Regions from separate parts of the Streptomyces sp. NPDC107581 genome, predicted to be linked through region 2. Evidence: riboswitches for the same ligand, from Rfam matches in the RefSeq annotation. Region 2 holds a riboswitch; the other holds the start of a gene.
What was found. A riboswitch is a leader RNA that binds a small molecule or an ion and turns the genes downstream of it on or off. The one in region 2 is predicted to bind glycine.
Positions count from the first base shown of each region.

Region 1 (10,238 bases), on a different contig from region 2:
CGCAGCAACCCCCCGTTCGGAGCAGCCCCCCGCGGCCGCAGCGTCCGGACGCCTCCATGTCGTTGATCACCAACGTCATGGACCACAGCCTCGACGACGGGTACGCCGAGGCTGCCGCCCGGAGGAAGTCCCAGGGGGAAGGCGGGCTGCCCAAGACCCTGAGGGCGAAGCTGGGCCTGGCGGCCGGGCTGGTGCTCGCGGCGCTGGTCGTGACCGTGGGGGCGGCGCAGGCGCGTGTCGCGGCACCCGTGGTGGCCAAGGAGCGCCAGGAGCTCATCGACCGCATCGACCGGGAGACCGCGAGCGCGGACAAGCTGGAGAGCAGTGTCGACACGTTGCGTGACGACGTGAGCGCACGGCAGCGGGCGGCTCTGAAGAAGAGCGGCGCCGGTGCCGAGGCGGATCTGGTGAGTGTCCTGTCGGGCGCCACCGAGGTGCACGGTCCCGGGGTCAAGCTCGTCGTGAACGACGCCAAGGAGGCCAGCACCGGCGGCGACGGCACCAACCCGCGCGAGACCTCCGGTTTCTCCGACACCGGGCGGGTGCGTGACCGGGACATGCAGCGCGTGGTCAACGGACTGTGGACCTCCGGGGCCGAGGCCGTGTCGATCAACGGGCAGCGGCTGACGGCCCTGTCCGCGGTCAGGGCCGCGGGTGACGCGATACTGGTCGACAACAGGCCGCTGGTGCCGCCGTACACGGTGCTGGCGGTGGGGGACGGGGAACGGCTGAGCACCAGGTTCCAGAACAGTGCCGACGGGTTGTACCTGCACGCCCTGGAGCAGAACTACGGGATCCGGGCCAGCATCTCCGCGCAGGGCGACGTCCGGTTGCCCGCCGCACCGAGTGTGATCGTACGCACAGCACAGCCGAACGCCGAGACATCTGAGAAGGGCACATCGTGATCGCCGTACTGGGCCTCGTCGTGGGAGTCGTGGCCGGCCTGTTGGTCCGGCCCGAGGTTCCGGCGGTCGTCGAGCCGTACCTTCCGATCGCCGTCGTGGCGGCGCTGGACGCCGTGTTCGGCGGTCTGCGGGCCATGCTCGACGGCATCTTCGACGACAAGGTCTTCGTGGTGTCGTTCCTGTCCAACGTGGTCGTGGCCGCGCTGATCGTGTTCCTGGGGGACAAGTTGGGTGTGGGCGCGCAGCTGTCCACCGGTGTCGTCGTGGTCCTGGGCATCCGGATCTTCTCCAACGCCGCGGCGATCCGGCGGCACGTCTTCCGGGCGTGAGAGCGATGAGCAACCAGGAGGAGCAGCCGGAGAACAGGCTGCGCAAGGAACTGCCCGACGAGGTGCCGGCTTCGGCGGCCGAGTCCGCACCGGCCCCCGCCGAGAGCGGTGAGCCGCAGCTCACCGGGCGCGAGCGGCTGGTCAAGGGGCTGTGGCCGCTGCGCCTCACCCGGGCCCAACTCATCGTCGCCCTGCTGCTGTTCGGGCTCGGTTTCGGGCTGGCGGTGCAGGTGGCGTCGAACAGCGACAGCGACAGCGCGCTGCGCGGCGCACGTCAGGAAGATCTTGTTCGCATTCTCGATGAACTGGATTCGCGCACTCAGCGTCTTGAGGACGAGAAGCAGGGACTCGAAAAGCAGCGGTCGGAACTGCAGAGCAGCTCCGACCAGGCCGCGGAGGCACGCAAGCAGACCGCCGAGAAGAAGAGACAACTCGGCATCCTGGCGGGCACCGTGGCGGCGCAGGGTCCCGGCATCACCATGACGATCCAGGACACGAAGGGGACGGTCAAAGCGGACATGCTGCTCGACGCGATCCAGGAGCTGCGCGCGGCCGGTGCCGAGGCGATCCAGGTCAATGGGGTACGCGTGGTCGCAAGCACCTACTTCACCGACTCGGAGAAGAGTGTGAGCGTCGACGGGAACAAGATCGACGCCCCCTATCGTTTCCAGGTCATCGGCAAGCCGCAGGATCTCGAGCCGGCGTTGAACATTCCGGGCGGAGTGGTGCAGACGCTGGAGAAGGAGCAGGCCACGGTGACCGTGGAGCGGTCGAGCAAGATCGTTGTGGACGCCTTGCGACAGGCGAAGCAGCCTGACTACGCTCGGTCGTCCTCCCAGTGAACCGGTGGTGCATGGGGGACGTCCGGCAGGGGCATGAGGTTGCGGGGGGTCGGCGCACCGAAGGGGCGGTGCGTGGTGGAAACTGTTTGGCGGATACGGACGTTGTGAGAATGTCCGGGTCGGCCGGTGTAGGCAATCAGGGTTCGTCCTGCCCCACGGGCGGGTCTGTTTCGGTCAAGGGGAATCGCCCGTGAAGTTGTTTGCGAAGTTGTTCGGCAAGAGCGCGCGAGAGGGCAGCGACAATGCGACCGCTCGCCATCGCGCACAGCCTGACGCAGAGGGTCAGCGCCCGCTGTTCCGTGACCAGGTCGCTGGTCCGGGCGGTGACATTTCCGGAGGTCAGGGCGCGGCGTCTGTTGACCCTGCACAGTCCGGCGGCATAGGTTTCGGGCAACCGTCAACCTCAGGTGCGGGTGGAGGGTTTGCCTCCGGCCCGTACGCGTCCAATGCCCCGTCGGGACAGTCGCGGCAGGAGGATCCGTCCATGTCGGTCCTGGTATGTACGAGGTGCGGTAACCGCAACGCGGAGAGCGCCCGGTTCTGCTCCAACTGCGGCGCGCCGCTGCGCGCCGGGGTGGCGCCGGAGCGCGCCTCGGAGACGACGTCCACGATCTCCATCTCGGGTCTCGAGGCCTACGACGCCGAGGTGACCGGGCAGACCCAGGTGCCGATGCTCTCGCCCGAGGCGCAGGCCGCGGTCGACGCGCTGCCGCTGGGCTCGGCGCTGCTGGTGGTGCGCCGGGGGCCGAACTCGGGCAGCCGCTTCCTGCTGGACAGCGACCTGACCACGGCCGGCCGCCATCCGCAGAGCGACATCTTCCTGGACGACGTCACGGTCTCGCGGCGCCACGTGGAATTCCGGCGCTCCCCGGACGGCTCGTTCACGGTGGCCGACGTCGGCAGCCTGAACGGTACGTACGTCAACCGTGAGCGGATCGACCAGGTCCCTCTCTCGAACGGTGACGAGGTGCAGATCGGCAAGTACCGGCTGGTCTTCTACGCGAGCCGGCAGGGCATCTGACCCCCCGGATCCCGTCCGGGGGACCCCAGGGAAGGTCCATGCTTCAAACACCGAGCGGCGGTGCCCGAAGCGGTGCCGCCGCCGCGGACAGTGGGCTGATGAGCATCGGCACGGTGCTGAACGCGCTGCGCGACGAGTTCCCCGAAGTCACCATCTCCAAGATCCGCTTCCTGGAGTCGGAGGGGCTCATCGAGCCGCGGCGGACCCCGTCGGGGTACCGCAAGTTCAGTGCCGGGGACGTCGAGCGCCTCGGTCACGTCCTGAGGATGCAGCGGGACCACTATCTGCCGCTCAAGGTGATCCGCGAGCACCTGGCGGCCATGGAGCGGGGCGAGGCCGTCCAGCTGCCCGTGGTGGGCCGCCAGCGCACCGGGGCGGAGGCGCCGGAGCCGGCCGAGCGGCCCACGGTCGCCCGGGTCGGCAGGGCCGAGCTGCTGGCCGCCGCCGGCATCGACGAGGGTGAACTCGAGGAGTGGGCGTCGTACGGGCTCGTCGCTCCCCTGGAGGACGGTGCGTACGACGCCGAGGCCGTCACCGTGGTCGCGCTCGTCGCCGAGCTGGGCCGGTTCGGGATCGAGCCGCGCCACCTGCGGGTGATGAAGGCCGCGGCCGACCGTGAGGCGGGGCTCGTGGACCAGGTGGTGGCCCCCCTCAAGCGTCACCGCAACCCGCAGACCAGGGCCCACGCAGAGGACCGTACGAAGGAGCTGGCGCAGCTCACGGTGAAGCTGCACGCTGCACTGGTACAGACCGCACTGGGCGTACGGCTGCCCTGAGCGGCGGGGCGAGCGGTCGGCCGGATCGGGCACCTGTTCCCGGCCCGACTACCCAAACGTCCCGGGCACGGCCTAGGGTTGCTGTGTGAACGAGCTCGATGTCGTAGGTGTCCGGGTCGAAATGCCCTCCAACCAACCGATCGTGCTCCTGCGCGAAGTGGGAGGCGACCGTTACCTCCCCATCTGGATCGGGCCGGGGGAGGCGACGGCGATCGCCTTCGCCCAGCAGGGCATGGCCCCCGCGCGACCGCTGACCCACGACCTGTTCAAGGACGTGCTGGAGGCCGTCGGCCAGGAGCTGACCGAAGTACGCATCACGGATCTGCGTGAGGGCGTCTTCTATGCGGAGCTGGTCTTCGCCAGCGGGGTCGAGGTGAGTGCCCGTCCCTCCGACGCCATAGCGCTCGCCCTGCGGACCGGAACGCCGATCTACGGCAGCGACACGGTGCTGGACGACGCCGGCATCGCGATTCCGGACGAGCAGGAGGACGAGGTGGAGAAGTTCCGCGAGTTCCTCGACCAGATCTCGCCCGAGGACTTCGGCACCAGCAGTCAGTGAGGCGGGTCCGGCCGGGCGGTCCGAGGGGCCGTGACCGGCCGGACGGCGGTACGTCGACGCCTCCGGCGCCATGGCAATTGCCACCGGCCATTGAGAGCGTCCTACGGTCTCCCGCGAAAGCATTCGGCTAGCCTTTCCCCGCGGTGGGGCACGGGAAACCACTCCTGGGGTGATTATCACTCGGCGTGCCGAGTGTGGCGATCGTTGACGCACCCCTGGTGACTGCCTACCGTCGAGAAGGCAGGTCAAGGACGGAGGTCGGCGTGAGAACCAGCGGCGACGGTACGGTTGGGGGTGCCCCCGGACGCGGTCTCGGGGACAGTGGTCCGTACCCGCTTCACAGCAGCGCGGCCGATCACGCCCAGCAGCGACCGACGGCGGTGCCGAACGGCGGAGGGGCGGCGGCGATGACGTCCGAAGAGATCGGCTACCGCGGGCCCACGGCCTGCGCGGCCGCCGGCATCACCTACCGGCAGCTCGACTACTGGGCCCGCACCGGTCTCGTCGAGCCCAGCGTGCGGCCCGCCTACGGGTCGGGCACCCAGCGCCTCTACAGCTTCCGGGACATCGTCGTCCTGAAGATCGTGAAGCGGTTCCTGGACACCGGGGTCTCGCTGCAGAACATCCGCACGACCGTGCAGCACCTCAGGGAACGCGGTTTCCGCGACCTGGAGCGGATGACCCTCATGAGCGACGGTGCCACGGTGTACGAGTGCACCTCGCCCGACGAGGTCCACGCCCTGCTCCAGGGCGGTCAGGGCATCTTCGGGATCGCCGTCGGCGTGGTCTGGCGGGACGTGGAAAGCGCGCTCTCCCAGCTGCACGGCGAGCGCATCGACACCGGTGAGACGCTGGTCGGGCACAATCCCGCCGACGAACTGGCACGGCGCCGCAACCGGGCCGTCTGAACGCGGGGCCCGCACCCGGGGCGTCCTGAACGCGGGGCCCGCACCCGGAGCGTCCTGAACGCGGCTGCCGCCCTCATGGGGCCGTCCGGGCGTCGGAGCCCTGTTCCGGGCCGCTCCGTGCCGGTCCATTGTCAGTGGCGTGGTGCAGCATCGGAGATGTGAGAAACGCGCCCACGATCCTGCATCTCGACATGGATGCCTTCTACGCCTCGGTGGAGCAGGCATCCAAGCCGAGCCTGCGTGGGAAGGCCGTCGTCGTGGGCGGACTGGGGCCGCGCGGGGTGGTGGCCACGGCGTCCTACGAGGCACGGGTGTTCGGAGTCCATTCGGCGATGCCGATGGCCCAGGCCCGTCGGCTGGCGCCGAACGCCGCCTACCTGGTGCCGCGCTTCGCCCTGTACCGGTCGGTCAGCGAGCAGGTGATGGCGCTGCTGCAGGAGCTCTCGCCGCTGGTGGAGCCGCTGAGCCTGGACGAGGCGTTCGTGGATCTGGAGGCCACAGGAGCCGCCTGGGACGAGGAGTCGGCCCGCCTGGTCGGAGTCAGGCTGCGCGGCGACATACGGGCACTCACGGGCCTCACGGGGTCGGTGGGGCTGGCCGCCTCCAAGATGCTCGCGAAGATCGCCTCGGAGCAGGCCAAGCCCGACGGACTCGTGCTCATCGAGCCCGGGACCGAGCGGGCGCTGCTGGGACCCCTGCCGGTGCGGACCCTGCCCGGTATCGGACCGGCCACCGGGGACCACTTGCGGCGGGCCGGGATCACCACGGTCGAGGAGCTGGCCGAGGCGGGCGAGGACGAACTCGTACGGCTGCTGGGCAAGGCGCACGGGCATGCGCTGCACGCCATGGCGCTGGCGCGTGACGACCGGCCCGTGGTGGCCGAGCGGGAGACCAAGTCGGTATCGGTCGAGGACACCTATGACGTGGACATCCACGACCGGCTGAGGGTGGGGCTGGAGGTGCAGCGGCTCGCCGACCGGTGCGTGCGCCGGCTGCGCGAGGCGGGACTGTCCGGGCGGACCATCGTGCTGAAGGTGCGACGATACGACTTCTCGACGCTGACCCGCTCCGAGACGCTCAGGGGCCCCACGGACGACCCCGCGGTGATCCGGGAGGCGGCGGCGCGGCTGCTGGAGTCCGTCGACACCACGGGCGGGGTGCGGCTGCTCGGTGTGGGGGTCTCCGGGCTCGCCGACTACACCCAGGAGGACCTGTTCGCGCAGGCGGCGGGCGAGCGGTCCGCATCCGCGCAGGCGCCGGAGGAGGCCGTGCCCGAGGCCGTTGAGCAGCCGGAGCCCGCGGAGCGGCACTGGCGTGCCGGGCACGATGTGCGGCATGCCGAGTACGGGCACGGCTGGGTGCAGGGCAGTGGCCTGGGGCGGGTCACCGTGCGCTTCGAGACGCCGCAGTCCGGGCCGGGGCGGGTGCGTACGTTTCGGGTGGAGGACCCTGAGCTGGAGTTGGCGGAGCCGCTGCCGTTGGTGCCGGGTGGGGTGGACGCCGAGCTGTAGTCCCGTTCGCTGCGGGGTGCGGGTTGGCTGTGGTTTTGCGCGGTTCCTCGCGCCCCTGGGGTGGGTGGGGGTGCTGGTTGGTGTGTGGGGTGCGGGTTGGCTGTGGTTTTGCGCAGCTCCCCGCGCCCCTGGGGGCGGGGGTGCTGGTTCGTGTGTGGGGTGGGGTTCGTTGTGGTGTTTGCGCAGCTTCCCGCTGCCCCTGGAGGGGCGGTCGTGGGGGGATCTCAGGTTTCCTCGGTGCCTGCCAGTTTGCCGAAGTCGTGGTCCGGGAGGGGTGGCGGGGCCACGTCCAGGCCGTAGTGGTGGTAGAGCTGGAGTTCCTGCTCGGGAGAGAGGTGACGGCCCACGCCGAAGTCGGGGGCGTCCTTGATGAGCGCGCGGTCGTAGGGGACCTGGAGGGCGCCCTCGACCAGTTCGCTCGGCTCCAGGGGGACGAAGGCGTCCCGGGAGAACAGGCCGGTGCGTATGGCCGCCCACTCCGGCACTCCCGTCGCGTCGTCGAGGTACACCTCGTCGACGGTGCCGATCTTGGTGCCACTGCGGTCGAACGCCTTGCGGCCGATCAGGTTGCGCGGATCGATGTCGGTCTGCACGGTCCCTCTCCCTCCACTTGGTCGCAACTCATCCGTAAGCACTACAAAAGAGCACATTCAAGGAGGCGGCCACTCGAGGGCTCGGGCGTTGACCTCGCTGGTACGCTGACAGCGGCTGCTGACCCCGTGCGGGAGAGTCCTCCGACCACCTCGGAGGCGCCGAAGGAGCAAATCCTCCCCGGAATCTCTCAGGCTCACGTACCGCACGGACGAGGTCACTCTGGAAAGCAGGGCGAGTGTCGACGGCACCCGCCCTCACCGACGGTGAAAGCCGGGACCCACGGGCGCCCGGTGAAACTCTCAGGTTGAGATGACAGAGGGGGAGGCCGTCGGGGTAACCGCGCCGTGGTGCCCCTCGAAGGTCGCGTCAGACCAGGAGGCCTCCGCAATGACCGCCCATCGCATTCCGCTCTCCGAGCTCGAAGCGGGCATCCCCTTCGAACAGCGCCACATCGGGCCCGACCAGGAGGCGCGGGCCAAGATGCTCGCGCACGTCGGCTACGGCTCGCTCGACGAGCTGACCGCCGCCGCGGTCCCGGACGTGATCAAGAACGCGGACGCCCTGGACCTGCCGGGCGCCCGCACCGAGGCCGAGGTGCTCGCCGAGCTGCGCTCGCTCGCCGACCGCAACCAGGTCCTCGGCTCGATGATCGGGCTCGGCTACCACGGCACCTTCACCCCGCCGGTCATCCTGCGCAACGTCATGGAGAACCCGTCCTGGTACACGGCCTACACGCCGTACCAGCCGGAGATCTCTCAGGGCCGCCTGGAGGCCCTGCTGAACTTCCAGACGATGGTCGCCGAGCTCACCGGCCTGCCCACCTCCGGCGCCTCCCTGCTGGACGAGGGCACCGCGGCCGCCGAGGCGATGTCGCTGTCCCGGCGCATGGGCAAGAACAAGAAGGGCATCTTCCTGGTCGACGCGGACGCGCTGCCGCAGACCATCGCCGTCATCGAGACGCGTGCGGAGCCGACCGGTGTCGAGGTCGTCGTGGCCGACCTCAGCGACGGCATTCCGGCCGACATCGCCGCGCGCGAGATCAACGGCGTGCTGATCCAGTACCCGGGCGCCTCCGGCGCCGTACGCGACCTCAAGCCGGTCATCGACCAGGCGCACGAGCTGGGCGCCCTCGTCACCGTCGCCGCCGACCTGCTCGCGCTCACCCTGCTGACCTCGCCGGGCGAGCTGGGCGCGGACATCGCCGTGGGCACCACCCAGCGCTTCGGTGTGCCGATGGGCTTCGGCGGGCCGCACGCGGGCTACATGGCGGTGCACGAGAAGTTCGCGCGCAGCCTGCCCGGCCGTCTCGTCGGCGTCTCCGTCGACGCCGACGGGCACAAGGCCTACCGCCTCGCGCTGCAGACCCGTGAGCAGCACATCCGCCGCGAGAAAGCCACCAGCAACATCTGCACGGCGCAGGTGCTGCTCGCCGTGATGGCCGGCATGTACGCCGTCTACCACGGCCCCGAGGGCCTGCGGGCCATCGCCCGCCGCACCCACCGCTACGCCACGATCCTCGCCGAGGGCCTGAAGGCCGGCGGTGTCGAGATCGTCCACGGCGCCTACTTCGACACCCTCACCGCGCGCGTGCCCGGCAAGGCCGCCGAGATCGTCGCCGCGGCCTGCGCGGGCGGTGTCAACCTGCGCCTGGTCGACGCCGACCACGTCTCCCTCGCCTGCGACGAGACCACCAACCGCGCCCAGCTGGACGCCGTCTTCGCCGCCTTCGGTGTCGCGGGCGACATCGAGGCGCTGGACGTGACGGCCGCGGACACCCTGCCCGAGGGCCTGCTCCGCTCCGACGACTTCCTCGCCCACCCGGTCTTCCACGACCACCGCTCCGAGACCGCGATGCTGCGCTACCTGCGCAAGCTCGCCGACCGCGACTACGCGCTCGACCGCGGCATGATCCCGCTGGGCTCCTGCACCATGAAGCTCAACGCGACCACCGAGATGGAGCCGGTCACCTGGCCCGAGTTCGGCCAGCTGCACCCCTTCGTCCCCGCCGAGCAGGCCGAGGGCTACCTCACGCTCATCCGCGAGCTGGAGGAGCGTCTCGCCGAGGTCACCGGCTACGACAAGGTCTCGCTCCAGCCGAACGCGGGTTCGCAGGGCGAGCTGGCCGGTCTGCTGGCCGTGCGCGGCTACCACCGGGCCAACGGCGACGAGCAGCGCACGGTGTGCCTGATCCCGTCCTCCGCGCACGGCACCAACGCCGCCAGCGCCGTGATGGCCGGGATGAAGGTCGTCGTCGTGAAGACCGCCGAGGACGGCGAGATCGACGTCGAGGACCTGCGGGCCAAGATCGAGCAGCACCGCGACGAGCTGGCGGTGCTGATGATCACGTACCCGTCGACGCACGGCGTCTTCGAGGAGCACGTCGCCGACATCTGCGCCCAGGTGCACGAGGCGGGCGGCCAGGTGTACGTCGACGGCGCCAACCTCAACGCCCTGGTCGGCCTCGCCAAGCCGGGCCACTTCGGCGGTGACGTCTCGCACCTGAACCTGCACAAGACCTTCTGCATCCCGCACGGCGGCGGCGGCCCCGGCGTCGGCCCGGTCGCGGTCCGCGCGCACCTGGCGCCGTACCTGCCCAACCACCCGCTGCAGCCGGCGGCCGGTCCGGAGACGGGCGTCGGCCCGATCTCGGCGGCGCCGTGGGGCAGCGCGGGCATCCTGCCCATCTCGTGGGCGTACGTCCGTCTGATGGGCGGCGAGGGCCTCAAGCGCGCCACCCAGGTGGCCGTGCTCTCCGCGAACTACATCGCCAAGCGCCTGGAGCCGCACTACCCG
Region 1 covers NZ_JBVKBH010000004.1:684,444-694,681, reverse strand. Annotated here, with positions in the region: gene ACZ7P3_RS13365 (DUF881 domain-containing protein) at 1-905, shown strand, start outside; gene ACZ7P3_RS13360 (small basic family protein) at 902-1,234, shown strand; gene ACZ7P3_RS13355 (DUF881 domain-containing protein) at 1,240-2,076, shown strand; gene ACZ7P3_RS13350 (FHA domain-containing protein) at 2,267-3,097, shown strand; gene ftsR (transcriptional regulator FtsR) at 3,136-3,873, shown strand; gene ACZ7P3_RS13340 (bifunctional nuclease family protein) at 3,959-4,432, shown strand; gene ACZ7P3_RS13335 (MerR family transcriptional regulator) at 4,696-5,340, shown strand; gene ACZ7P3_RS13330 (DNA polymerase IV) at 5,499-6,851, shown strand; gene ACZ7P3_RS13325 (PRC-barrel domain-containing protein) at 7,076-7,444, opposite strand; glycine riboswitch at 7,564-7,658, shown strand; gene gcvP (aminomethyl-transferring glycine dehydrogenase) at 7,833-10,238, shown strand, end outside.
Region 1: linked by a shared signal. The riboswitch ahead of gcvP (aminomethyl-transferring glycine dehydrogenase) and the one ahead of gcvT (glycine cleavage system aminomethyltransferase GcvT) in region 2 are both predicted to bind glycine.

Region 2 (10,238 bases):
AAGGCGCGGTTCAGGTGGAAGACGATCGTGGTGTCGTCGGGCGTCTCGATCGAGGACAGGCCCTTGGCGCTCTTGTCCTTGTACGGACCCTTGTACTTGTCGCCGTCCTTCATGAACTGCTGGAAGTAGTTCGGACCGAGCGAGAGCACGTCACGGGCGAAGTTGGACCGCTCGACGGCGTACTTGACGTCCTTCGACGTGATCGCCGAGCCGTCCTGGTACTTCAGGCCCGAACGCAGCTTGTACGTCCAGGTCTTGCCGCCGTCGCTCGGGACGCCCTTGCTCGCGGCGAGGTCCGGGACAAGGGTGTTGCCCTTCTCGCCGGGGCCGGGCTGGAACGTCATCAGCGGGCGCGCGTAGAGCCGGCTGAAGTTGTACATGTACGCGTAGTACGTATTGCCCGGGTCGAACGAGTCGGGCACGTCCGACATCTCGTAGGTGACCGTGCCGCCCTTTTTGTCGGACGCATTGACGACACCCGTGGTCGCCGCGTTGGCACCGGCCGCCTTCGGAGTGTTGCCGTCCTTGTTGTCATCGGCCTTGCTGCAGCCTGCAACCAGCAGGCTGGCGGAGCCGATGGCCGCGACCGCGGCCAGCGCTGACCTTCGCATGATGGTCTGCTTCCCCTCCATTGATCGGAAAACTGGGTGGTCTCTCGGTGCTGCCTAGCGGCTGCGGGGGTCGAGAGCGTCGCGGAGACCGTCGCCGAGCAGATTGAACGCCAGGACGGTGATGAAGATGGCGAGGCCCGGCACGATCATGTACTGGGGATCGACCTGGTAGTAGGTGACCGCTTCGCGGAGCATGCCGCCCCAGGACGCCTGCGGGGGCTGGATGCCCACACCCAGGAAGCTCAGCGAGGCCTCGAACAGGATGTTGGTCGGGATGAGCAGCGTCGAGTAGACGATGATCGGGCCGACCAGGTTGGGCATCAGCTCGCGGAAGAGGATGTACGGGCCCTTGGCGCCCATGCCGCGGGCGGCGTCCACGAACTCGCGCTCGCGCAGGGCGAGGGTCTGGCCTCGCACGATCCGGCCCAGATAGGGCCAGTTGAAGAAGCCGATGACGAAGATGAGCACGCTCAGGTGCAGCGGCAGTCCGTTGAGGCCGAAGGCGCCGCCCTGCAGGGTGGCGGAGATGGCGATCGCGAACAGCAGGAGGGGGAAGGCGAGGAAGATGTCCATCAGCCGGCTGATGATCGAGTCGACCCGGCCGCCGTAGTAGCCCGCGACCACGCCCATGATCGCGCCGATCACGTTGGACAGGATCGTGGCGCCGAAGGCGACGACCAGCGAGACCCAGGAGCCCTCCAGGATCCGGGTGGCGATGTCCCGGCCGAACTTCGGGTCCACGCCCAGCGGGTGATCCATGCTCATGCCGCCCCAGCCGCCCTTGGGCAGAGAGGTGTCGGGCACGATCAGGTCCTGGTGGAAGGCGTTGGGGTCGAGGCCGAACATGGCCTGGATGGGGCGCGAGAGGATCGCGAGGAGGATCAGCAGGATCACGATCACGCCGCCGACGACGGCGACCCTGTCCCGCTTGAACCGGGTCCAGGCGATCTGGCCCAGGGAACGACCCTCGATCTGCCCCTTGTCGGCACCCACCAGCACAGCCTCCGGCTGTGCATCGGCTGCCCCGGTGGTCTCGATCGGTGCGGTCACGGTGAGCGACCCCTCTCGCCGGTGGTGACCGGCCTGCGCCTGCCGCGGTTTGCGGCTTTGTCGACTTGCCACGATCACGAGGTCTTCACCTCGCGTCTTGAGTCGGGAGTCTTCAGCGTCGTTGCGATCACCCGCCAGAGCTGGCGGCGAAAGTATGCGCAACCGTGATGCAGTGCAGGGGATTCCGTTATCCGAACAGTGGGTAACGACTCCCGGACGTGGGCCAGTTGGGACAGACCGCCGAATTGTGTACGGTTCGGGACGTACGGCGGATGTCTACGCGCGCAGAAGCGTGTCGGGCCCATCCATTCTGCGGCCCGGGCCGAACAGCGGGCTCATCGGGCCCGTTGATCAGAAGCCGCCGTGCACGGGCGGGTAGCCGTAACCGGCGGCCGGGGCCTGCACCTGGGGCGGGGCCTGGAGCTGTGGCTGGGGCGAGGCCGCATGGGCCTCGCGGTCGTAGAACGGGCGGGCGTTGACCCGCATCCACATCACGACCGGGTCGTAGTCGTCCGTCATCGCGACCGTCGAGACCGGCAGCCCCTCGGGGACCGCGCCGACGGACTGCTGCATCATCGCGCGCACCGAGTCGACCGCGGCCGGCGAGGTGTCGTACACGTCCAGGCCGATGGCGAGATACGGCGCCCCGAGCGCGGGCTGCACCCAGGCGCGGCGCAGGGAACGCAGGGCCGGGGTGCGGTGGGCGTTCTGCGCGAGCAGGGCGTAGAACTGCGCGACCTCGATGCCGGGTTCCGCCAGGCGCAGGGGGCCGGCGGGCTGGCGGTCCAGGCCGGTGGCGATGCGGCGCAGGTCCAGCCAGGGGATGCCGACGCCGCCGCCCGGGGCGTGCGGGTTGAGCCAGAGGCCGAAGTGGTCGGGATAGAGGGTGCGGGCCACGTCGAGTCCGTCGACCACCTCGTAGGAGCGGTTCCAGCCACTGGCCGAGAGCTCCTGGGCGGAGGTCACACAGGGGGCGTAGCTGGAGCCGTCGACCTCCATGTTTCCGTACTGGGCGTCCGGGGAGCCGGCCTGGCCGTGCCACAGGAGCATCCAGATCTGGCCGGAGGAAGGAGTGGCGAGGGCGCGCAGCAGTGCCTCGTAGGCGTCGTAGCGCCCGGGGGTGACCTGGCGCAGCATGTGCTCGACGCTGCCGCTTGGGCTCGCGCTCACCTGTCTTACCGCCCCTTCTGTGTTGTTGCCCCGCGTTCGGACACAGCTTAAGCGCCCAGTGGCCCGGGGCCTCGTGTCCGTCGGCGAGTGCGGATGCGTTGTGGCTCGCCGCGCAGTCGCCCGCGCCCCTTGAAGGGGGCTGTCCCCGCGTCGGGTTCTAGTGGCCGTGCTCGTAGAAGGGGCGCACGTTCGACCTCAGCCAGTCGGCCACGGGGTCCTGGGCCACGTCGAGCAGAACGAGGTTGACCGGCCACTGGACCGGGATCTTGCCCAGGGCTTTACCCAGCGCCTCCAGGGGAAGGGCCCGCAGGTCGCCCTCCCACTGGGAGAGCTCCACGCCCACGAACATCACCGGGTCGGCCGTTTCTATGACGGCCAGGCAGCGCCGGGCGGTGACCACCACGCCCGTCGCCGCGAACTCCGCGGAGGCGGCGGAGAGGAAATCGACCGGGTCGTCCTGCCAGTCGGGCTCGAAGAGGCGGACCCGGCCGCCCGTGGCGGGGCCGTCCAGCGGGGTGCGGCCCGCGCGGCACAGCTCGGCCACCGCCTCGGGCGGCAGCGGCACACCGACCACACCGCCGGGGTTCACGGCGATGCCCGCCTGCGGGGGCAGACCGCGGGCGAACTCCACCGCCGGGGCGATGGTGTACGACATGTGGGAGCCGGCCACCTGGCGGAGCTGCTCCTCGGAGCTGAAGACCGGGACGTGGACCTGGCCGTCGATGTCCAGGGTGGGCAGGTCCAGCGGGCCGCTGTCCGGGCCGCCGCCGCTGGGCAGCGGGATCCAGACGAAGCTCCGGCCCAGGACCTCGATGATCCGGCCGCCCGCGGCGGGTGTGCCGAGGGAGGCCGAGAGCACCTCCTCCAGTTCATTGCCGGGCCAACCGCCGTGCGGGTGGGGGTGCGTCTGTGCCGGGAAGTCCGCGGGAAAGTCCGCCGCCGAGAAGTCCATCTACCTGCCGCCTGCCGGGAACCGCTGCTGTGATTCAAAGGCTAGCGGGTGCCTGTGACACCGCTCGGCCCGATGACGTCAGTCAGCTGACCTCAGTCCGATGGCTTCTGTCCGATTGCCTCTGTCCGATGGCTTCTGTCCGATTGCCTCTGTCCGATGGCTTCTGTCCGATTACTTCTGTCCGATGCCCCCGCCCGGCCGTCGCACCGGGCCGGTCCGCGCACCGGCCGGGCCCTCGCACCGGGCCGGTCCTCACACCCACCAGGCCCTCATCCACTAGGCCCCCACCGGGCCCCCATCCACTCGGTCCTCACACCGGTCGGCCGGCGAAGCCGATGCGGCTCAGGACGTCCGCCGCGTCCCGGTCCAGCAGCACCGCGGAGCCGCAGCCGGCGGGCGGCTCGCCCCGCTCCACCGCGCCGAGCAGCCGGGCGGCCGTACGCCGGTGGCGGCGGAAGGCGTACCGGGACACGCCCCGGCCGCGCTCGCGCTGGCCTTCCCTGGCCGCTCGGGGCGTCACGTCGAGCAGGAGCAGGTGCAGGGTGCCGCCGCGGCGCCGGGCCTCGCGGGCCAGCCAGGCGCGCACCCAGGCCTGGGTGCCGCAGTCGTGCACGACGACCCCTTCGCCGGTGCGCAGGGCGCGGCGCAGTCCGGCGTAGTGGGCGAGGCGGACCAGCGGGCGGTAGAGGGCGTACGGCAGCAGGCGGGGCAGCCGGGCCGCCCAGCGGTCGCGGGTGTCCTGGGAGTCGATGCGGTGGCCGCGCACCGCACGCTGCATCAGCGTGGACTTGCCGCTGCCGGGCAGGCCGGTGACGACCACCAGGTCACGGGCGCCGAAGAGCAGGGCGTGCGGGCTGTGGCCGGTGCGGTCGCGCAGGTCGCGCACGACGGGAGCCGGGCGCTCGGCGCCGCGTTCGCGAGCCGGTGCGCAGGGCTGCTCGGGCACCGCGATGCCGGTGGTGGCGGCGTAGGCCGTGGTCCTGTTCACCGTGATGGTCCTCCCCTGTGGACTCGGTAATCCTCTGCCCATCCAATGTAAAGAGAAGGTAATGCGCCGTGTCCAGTGACGGGGTGCGCGCAGTGCCACAGGTCGGTTACGGATGCGGCCCTGACGGGTGAGGGTCCGGCGTGCAATGATGTGGCCGCCAACTGCATACCGGCCGCTTGAATCCGCGCGGGAGAGTCCCCAGCAGTCTTCACTGGGGCGCCGAAGGAGCAAGTCCCTCCCTTGAATCTCTCAGGCCCCGTTACCGCGCGGGCGAGGCACATCTGAAAAGCGGGCCGCTGTGTCAGTGGCTCCACCCAAGGTGCAAGCCGTGATCGTTCCTGTGGCGGTCTCGGCGAACCTCTCAGGTTCCGATGACAGATGGGGAGGAACGTTCCTCGCCCGTCATGCCTGCCCTGGGAGACGACCGACCGATGAGCAGTACCGAACCCACTGAGCTGCGCCACACCGCGCTGGACGCGCTGCATCGCTCGCTCGGTGCGACGATGACCGACTTCGCCGGCTGGGACATGCCCCTGCGCTACGGCTCCGAACGCGACGAGCACCTGGCCGTCAGGACCAGGGCCGGTCTCTTCGACCTCTCCCACATGGGCGAGATCACCGTGACCGGACCGCAGGCGGCCGCCCTGCTGAACCACGCCCTGGTCGGCAACATCGCCTCCGTCGGCGTCGGCCGCGCCCGCTACACCATGATCTGCCAGGCCGACGGCGGCATCCTGGACGACCTGATCGTCTACCGGCTGGGCGAGACCGAGTACATGGTCGTGGCCAACGCCTCCAACGCCCAGGTGGTGCTGGACGCGCTGAGCGAGCGCGCCGCCGGCTTCGACGCCGAGGTCCGCGACGACCGTGACGCCTATGCGCTGATCGCGGTCCAGGGCCCCGAGTCCCCCGGCATCCTGAAGTCCCTCACCGACGCCGACCTGGACGGTCTCAAGTACTACGCGGGCCTGCCCGGCACGGTCGCCGGCGTCCCCGCGCTGATCGCGCGCACCGGCTACACCGGCGAGGACGGCTTCGAGCTGTTCGTGAAGCCGGAGCACGCCGTCGAGCTGTGGCAGGCGCTGACCGGGGCCGGCGAGGGCGTCGGCCTGGTGCCGTGCGGTCTGTCCTGCCGGGACACCCTGCGCCTGGAGGCGGGCATGCCGCTGTACGGGCACGAGCTGACCACCTCGCTCACTCCCTTCGACGCCGGGCTCGGCCGGGTGGTGAAGTTCGAGAAGGAGGGCGACTTCGTGGGCCGCGAGGCGCTCACCGAGGCCGCCGCCAGGGCCGAGCAGAACCCGCCGCGGGTACTCGTCGGACTGATCGCCGAGGGCCGCCGGGTGCCGCGCGCCGGGTTCCCCGTCGTCGTGGCGGGCCAGGTCATCGGCGAGGTCACCTCCGGTGCCCCCTCCCCCACCCTGGGCAAGCCGATCGCCATGGCCTACGTCGACGCCGCGCACGCGGCGCCGGGCACCGAGGGCGTCGGCGTGGACATCCGGGGCAGCCACGAGCCGCACGAGGTCGTGGCGCTGCCCTTCTACAAGCGCCAGAAGTAGACACTGGGCGCGGTCCGTACCGAGTACGTGACGCTGCGCACATTTCACCTGCTCACCAGCAGGTCCAGCGGTCTCCCCTTCATCCCCTTTCATCAGCACTCCCGCGCGTACAGGAGAATTCAGGCCATGAGCAACCCCCAGCAGCTGCGCTACAGCAAGGAGCACGAGTGGCTGTCGGCCGCCGACGAGAACGGCGTCGCGACGGTCGGCATCACCGAGTTCGCGGCCAACGCGCTCGGCGATGTGGTCTACGCCCAGCTCCCCGAGGTCGGCGACACGGTGACCGCGGGCGAGACCTGCGGCGAGCTGGAGTCGACCAAGTCGGTCTCCGACCTGTACTCCCCGGTCACCGGTGAGATCGTCGAGGCCAACCAGGACGTCGTCGACGACCCGTCGCTGGTGAACTCCGCCCCCTTCGAGGGCGGCTGGCTGTTCAAGGTTCGCGTCACCGAGGAGCCGGCCGAGCTGCTCTCCGCCGACGAGTACACCGCCCAGAACGCCGGCTGAGGAGTCGTAGCCGTATGACTGTCCTGAACACGCCCCTGCACGAGCTGGACCCGGAGATCGCCGCCGCGGTCGACGCCGAGCTGCACCGCCAGCAGTCCACGCTGGAGATGATCGCCTCCGAGAACTTCGCGCCGCTCGCGGTGATGGAGGCCCAGGGCTCGGTCCTCACCAACAAGTACGCCGAGGGCTACCCTGGCCGCCGCTACTACGGCGGCTGCGAGCACGTCGACGTCGCCGAGCAGATCGCCATCGACCGGATCAAGGAGCTGTTCGGCGCCGAGTACGCCAATGTGCAGCCCCACTCCGGCGCCTCCGCGAACCAGGCCGCGCTGTTCGCGCTGGCCCAGCCCGGGGACACCATCCTCGGCCTGGACCTGGCGCACGGCGGCCACCTGACCCACGGGATGCGGCTGAACTTCTCCGGCAAGCAGTTCAACGTGGTCGCCTACCACGTGGACGACGCCGGCCTGGTCGACATGGCCGAGGTCGAGCGGCTCGCCAAGGAGCACCGCCCGAAGGTGATCATCGCGGGCTGGTCGGCGTACCCGCGGCAGCTGGACTTCGCCGAGTTCCGCCGGATCGCCGACGAGGTCGAGGCGTACCTGTGGGTCGACATGGCGCACTTCGCGGGCCTGGTCGCGGCGGGTCTGCACCCGAACCCGGTGGAGCACGCGCACGTCGTCACCTCCACCACCCACAAGACGCTGGGCGGCCCGCGCGGCGGCATCATCCTCGCGAAGAAGGACTTCGCGAAGAAGCTGAACTCGTCCGTCTTCCCGGGCTTCCAGGGCGGCCCCCTGGAGCACGTGATCGCGGCCAAGGCGGTCTCCTTCAAGGTCGCGGCGAGCGAGGACTTCAAGGAGCGCCAGCGCCGTACGGTGGAGGGCGCGCGGATCCTCGCCGAGCGGCTGACCGCCGCCGACGCCCGCGCGGCCGGCGTGAACGTCCTGTCCGGCGGCACGGACGTGCACCTGATCCTGGTCGACCTGCGCGAGTCCGAGCTGGACGGGCAGCAGGCCGAGGACCGTCTCCACGAGGTCGGCATCACGGTCAACCGCAACGCCGTCCCGAACGACCCGCGCCCCCCGATGGTCACCTCGGGCCTGCGGATCGGCACGCCCGCCCTCGCGACCCGCGGCTTCACCGCCGAGGACTTCGCCGAGGTCGCGGACGTGATCGCCGAGACGCTCACGGCGCCCTCGCCCTTCGGTGAGGCCGAGGCGGAGGCCCTGAAGGCCCGGGTGAAGGCCCTGGCCGACAAGCACCCGCTGTACCCGGGTCTGAACAAGTAAGTCACCTTTTACGGGGCACCGCGCACACTGGAGGAACAGCGCGCGCGGTGCCCCACCCCGGCACCACCCCGCCCCACCCCAGCACCACCCCCGTATTGAGGAGTTCCCGTGGCCATCTCGGTCTTCGACCTGTTCTCGATCGGCATCGGCCCGTCCAGCTCCCACACGGTCGGCCCGATGCGTGCGGCGCGCATGTTCTCCCGCCGGCTGCGCAACGAAGGCCTCCTGGAGAAGGTCGCGTCCGTCCGCTGCGAGCTGTACGGCTCGCTCGGCGCGACCGGTCACGGCCACGGCACCCCGAAGGCGGTGCTGCTCGGCCTGGAGGGCGCCTCGCCGCGCACGGTGAACGTGGAGACGGCCGACGAGCGGGTGGAGGGGATCAGGAGCACGGGCCGGATCTCGCTGCTCGGCGAGCACGAGATCCCCTTCTCCTTCGACGACGACCTGGTCCTGCACCGCCGCAAGGCCCTGCCGTACCACGCCAACGGCATGACGATATGGGCGTACGACACCGCGGGCACGGAACTGCTCTCCAAGACGTACTACTCGGTCGGCGGCGGCTTCGTCGTCGACGAGGACGCGGTCGGCGCCGACCGCATCAAGCTGGACGACACGGTCCTGAAGTACCCCTTCCGCACGGGCGACGAGCTGCTGCGCCTGACGAAGGAGACGGGCCTGTCGATCTCCTCCCTCATGCTGGAGAACGAGCGGGCCTGGCGCACCGAGGAGGAGATCCGGGCGGGCCTGCTGGAGATCTGGCGGGTGATGCAGGCCTGCGTCTCGCGCGGCATGTCCCGCGAGGGCATCCTGCCCGGCGGTCTGAAGGTCCGCCGCCGCGCGGCCGTCTCGGCCCGCCAGCTGCGCGCCGAGGGTGATCCGCTGGCGCACGCGATGGAGTGGATCACGCTCTACGCGATGGCCGTGAACGAGGAGAACGCGGCCGGCGGCCGTGTGGTCACCGCCCCCACGAACGGCGCGGCGGGCATCATCCCGGCGGTCCTGCACTACTACATCAACTTCGTGCCCGGCGCCGACGAGGACGGCATCGTGCGGTTCCTGCTGGCCGCCGGCGCCATCGGCATGCTCTTCAAGGAGAACGCCTCCATCTCCGGCGCCGAGGTCGGCTGCCAGGGCGAGGTCGGCTCCGCCTGCTCCATGGCCGCCGGTGCCCTCGCCGAGGTGCTCGGCGGCTCCCCCGAGCAGGTGGAGAACGCGGCCGAGATCGGCATGGAACACAACCTCGGCCTGACCTGCGACCCCGTCGGCGGCCTGGTCCAGATCCCCTGCATCGAGCGCAACGGCATGGCCGCGGTGAAGGCGGTCACGGCCGCGAAGATGGCGATGCGCGGCGACGGCTCGCACAAGGTGTCCCTGGACAAGGTCATCAAGACGATGAAGGACACCGGCGCGGACATGAGCGTCAAGTACAAGGAGACGGCCCGGGGCGGTCTTGCGGTGAACATCATCGAGTGCTGAGGGCCTCGGGCACGCCGTCCCGTGCGCGCGGCCGGACGGGGCGCGGGGTTCGCCCCGGCGCCTCCCGCGGGTCACCCGCCGGACGTGTCCGCCTGTGACGGTCGGGGAAGTTGTCTGTACAACTTTGCCCCGAGGAGTGAGTGTGTCCGCCCTGCCAAGCTTTCCGGTCGGTGACCTGCCGGCGATATGGCTCCGTGACAACTGCCCGTGTGCCCGGTGCCGCGATCCGCGCTCCGGGCAGAAGCTGTTCCAGATCGGCTCCCTGCCCGCCGGGCTGCGGGCCGACACGGTGAGCGGCACCGGAGCGTCCGACGTCGAGGTGGTCTGGGCTCCCGACGGGCACCGCTCGGTCTACCCGAGGGCCTGGCTCGAGGCCAACCGGCCGGGCGGGCCGGGGCACCGGGACCCGCGCGCCGAGGACGCGAAGGAGCTGTGGACGGCGCGGGACCTCGCCGGTCGGCTGCCGGAGGCGGGCTGGGAGGAGTACCTGGGCGAACCGGTCGTACGGGCGCGGATGCTGGAGTCCGTGCTGCGGCTGGGCTTCATGGTGCTGCGCGGGGTGCCGCGGCGCGAGGGCCAGGTGCTCGCGGTGGCGGAGACCTTCGGCTTCGTCCGCGAGACCAACTACGGGAA
Region 2 covers NZ_JBVKBH010000024.1:42,605-52,842, forward strand. Annotated here, with positions in the region: gene ACZ7P3_RS39330 (ABC transporter substrate-binding protein) at 1-611, opposite strand, end outside; gene ACZ7P3_RS39335 (ABC transporter permease) at 666-1,661, opposite strand; gene ACZ7P3_RS39340 (enhanced serine sensitivity protein SseB C-terminal domain-containing protein) at 2,013-2,798, opposite strand; gene ACZ7P3_RS39345 (enhanced serine sensitivity protein SseB) at 2,989-3,783, opposite strand; gene ACZ7P3_RS39350 (AAA family ATPase) at 4,094-4,771, opposite strand; glycine riboswitch at 4,949-5,046, shown strand; glycine riboswitch at 5,047-5,159, shown strand; gene gcvT (glycine cleavage system aminomethyltransferase GcvT) at 5,203-6,330, shown strand; gene gcvH (glycine cleavage system protein GcvH) at 6,457-6,837, shown strand; gene glyA (serine hydroxymethyltransferase) at 6,852-8,129, shown strand; gene ACZ7P3_RS39370 (L-serine ammonia-lyase) at 8,238-9,605, shown strand; gene tmpA (2-trimethylaminoethylphosphonate dioxygenase) at 9,748-10,238, shown strand, end outside.